DNA from 4 places in the Virgibacillus tibetensis genome. Region 2 is predicted to be linked to each of the others. Evidence: riboswitches for the same ligand, from Rfam matches in the RefSeq annotation. Region 2 holds a riboswitch; each other region holds the start of a gene.
What was found. A riboswitch is a leader RNA that binds a small molecule or an ion and turns the genes downstream of it on or off. The one in region 2 is predicted to bind S-adenosylmethionine.
Positions count from the first base shown of each region.

Region 1: linked by a shared signal. The riboswitch ahead of QGM71_RS10105 (MetQ/NlpA family ABC transporter substrate-binding protein) and the one ahead of metK (methionine adenosyltransferase) in region 2 are both predicted to bind S-adenosylmethionine.
Region 3: linked by a shared signal. The riboswitch ahead of QGM71_RS14935 (sodium:solute symporter family protein) and the one ahead of metK (methionine adenosyltransferase) in region 2 are both predicted to bind S-adenosylmethionine.
Region 4: linked by a shared signal. The riboswitch ahead of ssuE (NADPH-dependent FMN reductase) and the one ahead of metK (methionine adenosyltransferase) in region 2 are both predicted to bind S-adenosylmethionine.

Region 1 covers NZ_JARZFX010000004.1:18,887-22,277, reverse strand. Annotated here, with positions in the region: gene QGM71_RS10115 (beta-glucosidase) at 1-1,061, opposite strand, end outside; partial or broken gene QGM71_RS10110 (23S rRNA (pseudouridine(1915)-N(3))-methyltransferase RlmH) at 1,511-1,614, opposite strand; SAM riboswitch class I at 1,761-1,870, shown strand; gene QGM71_RS10105 (MetQ/NlpA family ABC transporter substrate-binding protein) at 1,973-2,785, shown strand; gene QGM71_RS10100 (methionine ABC transporter ATP-binding protein) at 2,901-3,391, shown strand, end outside.
Region 2 covers NZ_JARZFX010000009.1:6,786-10,176, reverse strand. Annotated here, with positions in the region: gene pckA (phosphoenolpyruvate carboxykinase (ATP)) at 1-1,356, opposite strand, end outside; SAM riboswitch class I at 1,569-1,676, shown strand; gene metK (methionine adenosyltransferase) at 1,802-3,001, shown strand; gene QGM71_RS15335 (gamma carbonic anhydrase) at 3,050-3,391, opposite strand, start outside.
Region 3 covers NZ_JARZFX010000008.1:78,645-82,035, forward strand. Annotated here, with positions in the region: gene QGM71_RS14935 (sodium:solute symporter family protein) at 1-1,144, opposite strand, end outside; SAM riboswitch class I at 1,304-1,411, opposite strand; gene QGM71_RS14940 (disulfide oxidoreductase) at 1,594-2,010, opposite strand; gene QGM71_RS14945 (DsbA family protein) at 2,021-2,695, opposite strand; gene QGM71_RS14950 (MotA/TolQ/ExbB proton channel family protein) at 2,939-3,391, shown strand, end outside.
Region 4 covers NZ_JARZFX010000024.1:16,750-20,140, reverse strand. Annotated here, with positions in the region: gene QGM71_RS20945 (UPF0182 family membrane protein) at 1-1,324, shown strand, start outside; SAM riboswitch class I at 1,479-1,586, shown strand; gene ssuE (NADPH-dependent FMN reductase) at 1,752-2,303, shown strand; gene QGM71_RS20935 (LLM class flavin-dependent oxidoreductase) at 2,347-3,391, shown strand, end outside.

The DNA.
Region 1 (3,391 bases), on a different contig from region 2:
AGCAGATTGTCGATATCATCCTCGGTCACCAACTCTGAGTCAAGTGCCTCCTGAACCTTCTCCTGGGTGTAATACTGTGGTGCCCAGTCAAGCTCAACATTTGTACCCGCCTTGATAGCAGCCACCGTGTCGTGAATTGCGCGACGGTCACTCATGACGTAACCATCGAAGCCCCAGTTGTCCCTTAGGGCATTTTGAAGCAGTTCAGAACTGTCACAGGCATAGGTGCCGTTAACATCCGGGAACGAACACATTACAGAAGCCGGATCAGCATCCTTAACGGTCATCTCGAATGGCAGCATGTACAGCTCGTTCATGGCCTGTGAGGGAACTTGGACACCCATCGTCCATCGCTCAGTCTCCTGCTCATTGCCTGCCAGGTGCTTGAGCTGTGCCTGGACACCTTGGCCCTGGATGCCCTTAACCTGCTCAGTCGCCAAGATACCAGTTAGGTATGGGTCCTCACTGAAGTACTCATAGTTCCGGCCATTGTACGGGTGACGCACAAGGTTCATGCCCGGTCCGAGCATCACGTGATGTGCGAAGGCCCGTGTCTCCTCGCCGAGGATTCGGCCGGCCTCATAATTCAACTCGTGGTTGAAGGTCGCGCCCATAGCCAGGGTAGACGGTAGTCCCGTTGCCTCTGGGTCATTGCCACACGATCCGCCCTTTACACCCGTACCACCATTGGTCATGCGGATTGTGGGAATGCCCAGTTCCTCAATCCCACGGATTTGTCGGCCGGTGTCCTGCCACTCACACTCCGGCAGGGTACCCTGGGGAGCAAATTCGCCGTTCATATACTTGCTACTACCACCCCTGTCGATAACGACCGTCTCACCGGTGTCGTTCTCATTGAAGCGTGAAATAGCGATTTGCTGGATCTTCTGTTCCATCGTCATCTCATCAAGAAGCAGCTCCGTGCGCTCTTCAGCAGAGAGCTCGGTGTTCATCCAAGGGAGATCTCCTTCTGTTCCATTGCCCATCGCACTTACAGAATTTACTAACGAGGACATGAAAATAGTTGCAATCATAAAAATAGAAATAATTCGTTTTGTCATGTTGTTCTCTCCTTCTAGTTGTCTATTAGTCTCGAAATAATTCTTTTTACAATCTTAACGCCTCCCTTTTCTACAGGTCTCCTAATATACAGAAAAACTATTACGGTTTCATGTACGATTCATAACAATTAAGTAACAAATACTACAAAAATTGCACTGCTCCTAAAGTCACAAAAATCATTCAATTACTGTAGTAGAAATGTTTTCCAAATAACCAATCAAAATGAATAAATTAAAACAAACTATAATTGGGAAACGAACAAAGAAAATGCTCAATCACAGTAAAATCTAGTCTACTTTTAAAAAGTCTAATTTCCTTTATATGCTCTTTGGAAATCGGACTTTTTATCTGGCAAAATTGTACTCATCTAATCGCTAACGTCCTTCTTAAATAGAACTCATTGCTTAGGCAATCACTCCATCATTCATTTCTTTGATAATAACCTCATTTACTTATGGTGTGGTTCGCCCCCCTCATTATCCGAAACGCCCGATAAACCTGCTCCAACAAGATTAATCGCATTACTTGATGTGGAAAGGTCATTTTTTGAAAATGACAATGCTAAGATTCGCGCGCCTTCTTTTTGTTTTACTTCCACCCTAATTGAAAAACAATTAAAAAAAATGATTGACACCAGGATGTTATTGTATTAATGTTGTTAATTAAGGAAATCAACAGAAGATAATTAAATAGCGTATCTCTTATCAAGAGTAGCTGAGGGACTGGCCCGATGAAGCTCGGCAACCATCTATGTTCGCATAGAAAGGTGCTAAATCCTGCAAAACGTAATTGTTTTGGAAGATAAGAGAGGAATTTGTATACCTATACATTTCAGCCTCTCTTTCTAAAAGAGAGGCTTTTTATATTATCAAAAAGTATTCCTATTACATACAAATTTGGAGGAATGAACATGAAGAAAATAGGTTTTATTTTATTAGCTTTATTATTGGCAGTAGTAATTACAGGGTGCGGATCTGATGAAGCGAGTGGTCAATTAAATGATAAAAAACTACTTGTCGGAGTAACTGCTGGCCCACATGAACAAATTGTCGAGAAAGTTGCCGAAGTAGCAGCAGCTGATGGACTTGAAATTGAATTGAAGGTTTTCTCTGACTTTATCCTACCTAACAGTACATTAGAAGAAGGTCAATTGGATGCAAACGCCTATCAACATCAGCCATTCTTAGATCAATTTAATGAAGATCATGAAACAAATTTAGTTCCAGTTGGAAAAACAATTTTAAATCCAATGGGTATTTACTCAGAAAAATATACGAATATGGATGACCTACCAGATGGTGCAAGAATTGGCTTACCAAATGACCCAACGAATGGTTCAAGAACCCTCTATATTTTAGAAGAAGCTGGCTATATTACGTTAGCAGATGACAATAAGGAATTAGCTTCCATTCATGATGTTGTTGATAATCCAAGGAACTTTGAATTTATCGAACTAGACGCCGCACAAATTACCAAACAATTAGGCGAGGTGGACGCGGCATCTGTTAACACGAGCTTTGCAATTGCTGCTGGTCTAAACCCAGTCGAAGATGCGATTCTATTGGAGTCTACTAGTTCACCTTATACAAATTACATTGTCGTTCGCGAGGAAAATCAAGATGATCCTGTCGTAGAAAAGTTAGTCAAAGCTTATCAATCTGAGGAAGTGAAACAATTTATCGAAGAAGAGTTTCGTGGATCAGTGCTTATTGCATGGGAGTAAGCTCATTTCGACAAGATAAATTATCGGGACAAAAGAAGGTATAGGTTCTAAAAACTTATACTTTCTTTCTATTTAAAATAAACCGACTCATTTTTCATAGAAGGGAAAATAGAGCATGATACGATTAGAACAAGTTTCAAAGTCATTTGAATCAAAAAAAGGTGTTATAAATGCAGTTAATGATGTGAACCTCCACGTTAAAAAAGGCGAGATTCACGGTGTAATTGGTTATAGTGGTGCTGGGAAAAGTACATTAATTCGTTGTGTGAATTTACTTGAGAGACCTACTACTGGAAAAGTATTTATTGGTGATAAAGAAGCCACCTCCCTTCCACTCGAGCAATTACGCGAAACAAGAAAAAGAATTGGTATGATTTTTCAGGGATTCAATCTATTAAAAACAGCAACGGTCTACGATAATATCGCCATCCCACTTAAACTACTTGGATTCAGCAAGTCTGAGACAACGCTTCGGGTTGAAAAGTATTTAACCATTGTCGGTTTGGCTGATAAACATCAATCCTATCCAAATCAATTATCTGGAGGTCAAAAACAGCGTGTTGCGATTGCAAGGGCCTTGGCACAAGAGCCAGAAATTTTACTTAG
Region 2 (3,391 bases):
TTCTAAAGCTGAATGAACCATGGCACGGGTATAGGAAAGCTTCATACGTTCACCAACACCATATGAGCCACCGGTCCAACCAGTATTAACCAAAAACACATTGGAATCATAGAGATCGATTTTTTCACCAAGCATCTCGGCATAAGTTGATGGTGCTAATGGTAAAAATGGAGAGCCAAAACAAGCTGAAAAAGTTGCCTGAGGTTCTGTAACCCCGCGTTCTGTACCAGCTAATTTACTAGTGTATCCACTTAAGAAGTGATACATCGCCTGCTCTTTCGTTAACTTGCTGATTGGTGGTAATGTACCAGATGCATCAGCAGTAAGGAAAATAATTGTATTCGGATGTCCTGCAACACTCGGAGTTACAATGTTATCAATATTTTCCAATGGGTATGCTGCACGAGTATTCTCGGTTAGAGAAGTATCATCATAGTTAGGAAGTCGAGTATCGTCGTCCAGTATTACATTTTCCAGGACAGACCCGAAGCGAATAGCATCATAGATCTGAGGCTCCTTTTCCTTTGACAAATTGATGCACTTAGCGTAACAGCCGCCTTCAATATTGAAAACACCATTAGGTCCCCATCCATGTTCGTCATCACCAATCAAGCGTCGGTATGGGTCAGCAGACAAAGTTGTTTTACCAGTTCCCGATAATCCAAAGAACAATGAAACATCTCCTTCCAGACCAACGTTTGCTGAACAGTGCATGGATAAAATATTCTGACGAGGTAATAAATAATTCATAACAGAGAAAATTGATTTCTTAATTTCACCGGCATATTCTGTCCCACCAATTAAAATCACACGCTGTTTGAAAGACACAAGAATAAAAGTTTCAGAGTTAGTGCCATCTACAGCAGGATCCGCTTTGTATGTTGGAGCTGATATTACAGTAAATTCGGATTCGTGCGTTTCTAGTTCGGATTCTTCAGGGGTAATAAATAACTGACGAGCAAAAAGATTATGCCATGCGTATTCATTAATCACCTTAATAGGTAAGCGATAATTAGCATCTGCACCCGCAAAGCCTTTAAATTGATACAATTCTTCTTTCTCACTTAAATAAGTTACAACTTTTTTATAAAGTTTATTAAAGGAATCTTCATCAATTGCTTGGTTTACAGAACCCCAATTAACAACATCTTCACAAACTTCATCCTTGACGATGAATTTGTCTTTAGGTGATCGCCCTGTATATGTTCCAGTAGTTGCACGAACAGCTCCAGTAGCTGTTAGTATTCCTTCATTCCTGGATAATATTTTCTCTACTAAACGTGGTACAGTAAGATTAGTTAGTATGTTCCTATGCGAACTCAATTTCTTTAATAATACTTTTTCAACAGTTTTCATGTAGATACCTGCCTTTTTGATGATTTTGTATGGAGACAACTAGATAATAATGTATATTTCTTAAATCTGATTAATAGTATAACACATTTGAAAGTATAGTCCATACTAATAATAGTATTAATTTTAAATAATTTCGTGTCATTATTGTTAGACCTCTATAAATAGTTGACATACCAGCCCTATTTCGTTTAAGCTAAATTCGAACGGATACTCTCTTATTCAGAGTTGGTGGAGGGACAGCCCCGATGAAGCCCAGCAACCATCACGTCATGTGAAAAGGTGCTCACCTGGAGCAAGGAATTTTCCTTGAACAATAAGAGCGAAAGGCCACAGACCCTTTCCTCAATTGCAGGAAAGGCTTTTTTTGTTGATTAATGACTTTGAATGAATACAAATCATAAGATATAGAGTACCGTATTACCATATAAAGGGAGGATTTAGCCAAATGGCTGCGAATCGTCGTTTATTTACATCCGAATCAGTAACGGAAGGACATCCAGATAAAATTTCTGATCAGATATCAGATGCAATCCTGGATGAAATATTAAAGGAAGACCCATACGCCCGTGTGGCCTGCGAAACTATAGTAACCACAGGATTAGTATTAGTTGCCGGGGAAATATCTACGAATACGTATGTAGATATCCCAGCAATTGTCCGTAAAACAATAAAAGAAATAGGTTATACACGTGCGAAATACGGTTTTGATGCAGAAACCTGTGCAGTGCTGACAGCAATTGATGAACAGTCTGTTGATATTGCAAGTGGTGTGGATACTGCATTAGAAACTCGTCAAGGAAAAAAAAGCGATGAGGAAATTGCTTCAATTGGTGCAGGAGATCAAGGGTTAATGTTTGGTTTCGCTTGTGATGAAACAGAAGAATTAATGCCTCTGCCTATTTCACTGGCTCATAAACTGGCAAAGCGCCTAGCAGATGTACGTAAAGAAAAAATACTAGATTATATACGTCCGGACGGAAAGACTCAAGTAACTGTTGAATATGATGAAAATAACACACCTGTACGAGTTGATACCATTGTTATATCAACCCAGCACCATCAGGGTGTTACGAACGAACAAATTGAAAAAGATATAATAGAACATGTTATCGGCCCAGTAGTTCCCAAGGAATTGTTAGATAAGTCGACCAAGTATTTTATTAATCCGACAGGCCGATTTGTTATCGGTGGACCTCAAGGTGATGCAGGTTTGACAGGTCGTAAGATAATTGTTGACACTTATGGTGGATATGCTCGTCACGGTGGAGGAGCTTTTAGTGGTAAAGATTCAACAAAGGTAGACCGTTCTGCAGCCTATGCAGCACGATACGTTGCTAAGAATATCGTAGCAGCAGGCCTAGCTAAAACCTGCGAAGTACAGTTGGCATATGCAATCGGGGTAGCCGAACCAGTCTCCATTGCGATCAACACTTTTGAGACAGGGACCGTAAGCGAAGACATCTTAGTTGATACGGTTCGAAAAATATTTGACTTACGTCCTGCGGGAATTATTCGTATGCTTGATTTACAAAAGCCTATCTTTAAAAATACAGCTGCTTATGGGCATTTTGGCAGAACGGATATTTTATTCCCCTGGGAGAAAACTGATAAGGTAGAGGAACTCAAAGCATTAACTGCTAAATAATCAAACAGGCAATCCTATCGTATGGTAGGATTGCCTGTTTACATGGCTTTACATTTCTGTGTTTATTCTATAATACGCTGCTTTTTCCACATAGGAAGTTCTAACTCGTTCCATCTCAGCGTAATCCTCATCCGTTAACTTTCGAACCACCTTTGCTGGTCTTCCAAGTGCCAATGTATGTGGTGGAATCTTTTTGCCAGGTGGTACTAGGCTTCCAGCACCTATAAATGCACTTTCCCCAATTTCGGCGCCATCCAATATAATAGAACCCATTCCTATTAAAGCATTCTTTCGTATGACTGAAGAATGCAGTGTAACCTGGTGGCCAATTGTCACATCATCTTCAATAATTAATGGAAGGTTCGGGCTTTGATGAAGCATGGACAAGTC
Region 3 (3,391 bases), on a different contig from region 2:
TCCACCATGCTGATTGCTCTGTTCTCGTTAATCCAAATATAATCATGAGGCCTGTAAGAATAAGTAATGATTTTTTCGTATAATTAATAAGCTGTTCCGATGTAGCAGAAGGATTTAGCGCACTCCCTACGTCTTTCCCCAGACTTGTAGCCCCAGAAAATTGGCATGGCGCTCCCCAGCCAAGTGCACAAGCCCAAATGCCAAGGAAGAATAATGCTACAAGTGGTGCAGGCAGCACCTCCATTAGGTATTGTGGTAATGCCACCAGTCCAAGTCCAGAATCAGGCGCCACGATAGCCGCAGATATTCCAAACAGAATACCTAGTATGATAAACGGGATGCCAAAAACGGCAGCTAATTTCAGTCCTTTTTGTCCTTCTTCAGGTGTTTTGCATGACAAAGCCATTTGAAAGGCCGCTTGCGCCAGGATTACATTTACCAGGAATGTTCCAAACCAAGCAACAATAATTTGTGTTCCAACACCATTTAATTCAAACATTTTCGGATTCACTGCTGCATATTCACGTAAACCATCGATGCCAGGATTTATAAAAAATGCAATGATTCCTATCGCAAACATGATAATAAAGATAAATATGTTTATCGTTTGTGTGAAGGCTATAGACCACATCCCACCCGCTTTCAAGTATGCGTACAGCAGTAAAGCGGTAAAGGCAACGGATAGTGACAATGAAATCCCTGTAAAGACGTGTACAGCCGAAGCAAAGGCAATCGCTGTTGCAACAGACCACATGGGAAAGGCAAAAGCTGTTATCGCTCCACCGATACCAAGTGCTGCTCTACCATAGCGCTCCCCGATCAGCCCAGATACTGTAACTACAAGTTTTTTTCTGAAGGGTCCAATAATAATAAAGGCAATTAGTAATACTTGGACCGTTTCGGCAACACCATACCAAATGGCTGATATCCCTGATAAATAAGATAGTTCAACAATAGAAATAAACGTGGAACCTGAAAATAATCCTGTAATGCAAAACGCTACTATCCATTTATTAAAACCGCGCCCTCCAACAAAATACCCATTATCCTTTGCAGCTTTCTTTCTGGAAATATTCCCAGCAAGAATTAATCCGAATGTGTATACAATAGCAAATGAAATTAACCACCAGCCATATGATGTCATTGTTATTCTGCCTCCCATTTATAAATCAAAGTTAAGTAATGTGAATAGTCGTATTTATGTCAGTAAACAGCTACTGGTTTCTTCTTAAAAACAAAAACCCTCCTCTCAATTAAGATGAGAGGAGGTTGATTATAAATTAGTAACAACACGTTCCAATTCATCTCATCTTTAGAATACCGGGGTATTCTTCTGAAATTAGCACCATGTAATCAATTACTGGTTGCTGAAGCCTCAAAGGGTCAGTCCCTCCGCTTCTCTCGATAAGAAAACAAACTATTCATTTTTTAAATTAAGATAAATTGTAATGATTCAGAGTAGATTAGTCAATACATTTTTATGATTTATATAAAATAGATTAGTAAGTCCTAGATGATACGATTCAGCATTTAAAAACGCTACCGCTCATACTTTAGAACAGAACGGTAGCTCATAATGAATAAAATGGTATGCTATTTTGCTCTTGGTATTCTGATAAGTAGCATCAACACAATAATCATGCTGAATGCGGTAAATGCCAGAAAGGGGATAGTGATAAACCCAAGCCAATTAATATATTCTGCACTGCATGGTATTCCGTCCGCGCATGGTTTGATTTTAGCAAATCCCGGTATCTTCTGCTCCAAATAATGAAATAAAGAAACAGCCCAGCCGATGATTGCCAATGGGAGCACATATTTCTTAACTGTAAAATCACTCTGAAATGTGCCTATTCCCAGAAGCAATGCTAGCGGGTACATAAGAATTCGTTGATACCAGCAAAGCTCACATGGAATAAACCCACGTACTTCGCTAAAGTAAAGGCTGCCTAATGTTGCGACGAGGGAGACCAGCCAGGCAGCATATAAGAAAAGTTGTCTGCTATCCAAATTCTTCATATTAGTTACCTTCTAATTCACTTTCTATCGCATTCGCAATGGCATCATAGTCAAATGGATCCTCAATCATTATGTTGTTAACCATAATGGTTGGAGTTAATTCTACGTTAAATTCGGTTACTAATTCAGTGTCTTTGTTTACTTCATCTATTTCAGTGTTATTTTTTACATCGGACTCTAATTGTTCTGTGTCAATGCCGGATATACCGTCGGCAACTTCAAGAATGGTCTCCATTGTCAGCCATTCTGTATCATGGCCGCCTGCTTGCTTGTCGTATATGCCTTTATGGAAATCCCAGTATACCTCCGGATTTTGCTTATACACCGATTCAGCTGCTAATGACCCTAATTTTGATTCTTCACCATGAAAAAGAACATTAATATAAGCAAATTGTACTTTCCCGGTATCCACATAGTCTTCTATTAATTGCGGAAAGAAGTTATCCCCCCATAATTTGCAGGATGGACATTTAAAATCTCCAAATTCTACAACTGTTACAGGAGCATCACTGTCACCTAAGGTAGGTTGTCCTTCTGTTGGCGGCTGTTTAACCAGGGAATCACCTTCACCAGTTTCAGAATTGCTATTAACTATCATGACTAATGCCACTATTAAAACAACAACAGCCAGCGTAATAATAACGATTGTTTTTAAGGGCGATTTATTTGTTTTCATCAAAGCACCTCTCCTTCGTATTTCCTGTTAATAATATCATTAATCTATTGCTCGTTTCAGGTATACATTGCATTGTTCAAACTATCGACATAAATTACAGATTTGAACAGTGCACTGTTCGTATATTTTTCTATTCATGATTTGGACATGCTTGGAATATGTATGAAGATAGGGGCTGTAAACTAGTGGTCGCTTCTGACAACAATGCATGGCACTTGGAATCTTTACATAGGGGGAAGCCTGATGGTGGAGTCAATTTTACGATTAGTCACAAGTGAGCAAAAAGCGGAGGCTATTTTAGCAAATCCGATGATTGAGTTTATTTTTATGATATTGTTTGTTGCATTTGCCGTCACACTGTTGCTACATGTAACCTTGTTCAGCAAATTAAAAAAAATCAGGAATTACGTAAAAGAGACCAATCGAATGGATATAGATCCATTAAATTTGTTTAAAGAACAGTTTGACAAAAAACAGCAGACAGAGACCGTGAAAGTGGAGACCTTCGTGCAGGAGAAGTTCTCAAGCTGGCGCGTGTATCATATGCCTGTCGTCAGTCTGATTAAAATGATACAAATGACTGTATCTATATTCATATTGATCGGTGTACTTGGAACGTTTATTGGCCTGACAATATCTTTGGGGAGTATTAATTCTGATGGAGATCAATTGGTTGAAAATGTAGCTGGTGTACTA
Region 4 (3,391 bases), on a different contig from region 2:
TTACTTTGGCGAAGAACCTTATGGAAATGTTATTGTTGGGACAAAAGTTGATGAATTTGATTACCCGTCAGGTGATGAAAACATCTCCTCCCGTTTTGAAGGAGATTCAGGAATTCCTTTAGCTGGGATCAATCGGCTGTTGTTTTCCTTGAGTGAAGGCTCTTTCAGAATGCTGGTGTCTGACCAAATAACGGAGGAAAGCCAATTGCTGGAGACACGTAATATTATGGAGAGGGTAAAGCGAATCGCACCGTTTTTCCAATATGATCAAGATCCATATATTTTTGTCAGGGATGATGGCAGTCTTGCTTGGATTATAGACGCTTATTTAACGGCCGAACGTTATCCATATGCAGAGTCACATAAAGGCAATGAAAATTATATTCGAAATTCGGTAAAAGTAGTCATTGATGCTTATACTGGGGAAGTGGATTTTTATATTGTAGATCCGGATGAGCCATTGCTGCAAACCTATCAGAATATATTCCCTGATTTATTTACGGAAGAGATACCAGAAGATGTGCAAGCGCATTTCCGTTATCCTGAAATGTTGTTTTCCATCCAGGCTGCTATGTTTGGAACATATCATATGTCTAATTTAGAAGTATTCTATAATCGGGAAGATTTTTGGCAATTTCCCACTGAAAAATATTTCAATAAAGACGTAGACGTTGAACCTTACTATATCACCATGAAGTTACCTGAATATGATGAAGAAGAATTTATTCTTATGATGCCATATACGCCAAGAAATCGTCAAAACATGGTTGCGTGGATGGGTGTTCGGAATGATGGAGATAATTATGGAGAACTGTTTGTTTACCAGTTCCCTAAACAAAAAAATGTGTATGGACCGCAACAAATAGAGAACCGGATAAATCAGGACAGTACGATCTCCCAACAGTTGAATTTATGGTCACAAGGCGGATCAGAGGTTATACGGGGAAATCTGTTAGCAATTCCAATTGAGGATACGGTCATGTATGTAGAACCGATTTATATTGAATCATCCAATGCAACATCACTACCTGAAGTTAAACAAATTGTCATTGCATATGAAGATCATATTGTAATGGAAGAAAACTTTGACATTGCCCTTGAGCGGATGCTCGCACTGATTGACCCAGAAGTGCAAGTTGAAGTGGATGAAGAAGCTGCTGAGGGAACAGAAGATCCAGTACAGGTCATTACTGGTGCAGAAGAAACGCTACTCGAGTTCTCGGATTTGTTTAATGCTTATCAGAATGCATTATCTCAAGGAAACTGGGAAGAAGCTGGAGAGATTATGACTGAAATAGAAAATATGTTAAGCGAAGTTGAATAAGTATTATAGGAAGGCGCTCCAGTTAGTTGGAGCGCTTTTGTTCGTTGTATGGACTGTAATATATTGAATATGTTATTGGCAATTTTAAGTTAATTCTAAATTCATACTTGATTTATCGGATTAATTCGAATACACTATATCTAATAATTAAATATTCTTATCAAGAGAAGCTGAGGGAACTGGCCCTATGAAGCTTCAGCAACCTCTGACATATGTCAGAAAGGTGCTAATTCCAGCGGGAGCAATTCTTGAGAGATAAGAGTGGAAATAACTAAAATGGAACAGCCCTCTTTTCTCATTAAAGAAAAGGGGGCTATTTTGTGGAAATATACAGTTAGGCATAGCTAGTTCAAGAAGTCCAGTGAAAAAATGACACATCGAATTAGAACACGACTATAAAAAATTGCGAAAAGAAAGGTTGATCGTCATGAGTGACATCGTTATTTTATCAGGAAGTCCCTCTGAATATTCCCGGTCTGATAAAGTGCTGAAATACTTAGGAGACTTAATTCAAGATGAAAATTTCAAGGTAAGTCATATTTCCGTAAAAGATGCACCACATAAAGACATATTTCAGGGGAATTTTGAAAGTCCGGCTATCAAAGAAATTGCGACATTAATACAGAATGCTAGAGGAGTTATTGTTGGATCTCCGGTTTATAAAGGCGCTTATTCTGGAGTTCTCAAAGCATTAATTGATGTACTCCCACAGGATGTGTTGCAACATACGCCAGTATTACCATTAATGACAGGCGGAAGTATGTCCCACCTCCTGGCGCTTGAGTATACATTGAAACCAGTGCTGGCAACATTAAAAGGCCATAATTTAAAAGGACTTTACTTACTTGATAGTCAAATAGATAAAAATAAGAAAAATCCAATTATAGATGAGGATCTATTAGGACGTACAAAAAAGCAGCTTTATTACTTTCTCGAATTAGTAAACAATCAAAATCCGGTAGTCTCATCAACTTACTAAGTATCTGTAAACATGAACAATAACCTAAAGGAGGAAAAATAATATGGCAAAAAGAAGAATTTATTTGAATGCTTTTGATATGAACTGTGCTGGTCATCAGTCTCCGGGCTTATGGACCCATCCGGAAGATGAGTCCCACCGTTATAAAGATAGCGAGTATTGGATTGAACTTGCTAAAACATTGGAGAAAGGACGATTTGATGCTGTTTTCATTGCAGATGTGCTGGGTACGTATGATGTTTATGAAGGATCAAGAGATGCAGCAGTGCGTCAGGGGGCACAATCCCCAGTTAATGACCCGTTATTAGTTGTACCGTTAATGGCTGCAGTAACAAAGCATCTCGGATTTGGTGTGACAGCTTCAGTTACGCATGAGCATCCCTATCCATTTGCTCGCAGGATGACTACATTAGATCATTTGACGAAGGGACGTGTGGGCTGGAACATTGTCACCTCCTACCTGAAAAGTGCAGCAGTTAATATGGGTTTGGAAGATCAAATGAAACATGATGAGCGGTATGATTTAGCGGCAGAATACTTGGATGTGTGCTATAAACTATGGGAAGGAAGCTGGGAAAAGGATGCAGTTAAGTTGGATAAAGAAAACGGTATTTTCACTGATCCCAGCAAAGTACATGATATTCATCATGAAGGGAAATACTTTAAAGTCCCTGGCGCCCATTTAAGCGAGCCATCACTCCAACGGACACCTGTCATTTATCAAGCGGGAGCATCTGCGAAAGGTCGTGCATTTGCAGCTGAAAACGCAGAATGTGTTTTTATTGGTTCACCAACATTAACCGTAGCTAAAGAGACGGTTAAACGGCTGCGGGATGATATCGAGAAAACTGGGAGATCACAAGAAGAAGTCAAAATTCTTACGATGTTTACACCGATCGTCGGCAGAACGGAAGAAGAAGCTCATGCGAAATATAATGAGTATAAGAATCATATCAGCCATGAAGGAGCATTAGCTTTATTTGGTGGTTGGACCGGAATAGATTTATCCGAATATGACTCAGATCAGGTTATCAGTTATATAGAGAATGATTCGATTCGTTCAGCGCTTGAAGGTTTTACAAAAATAG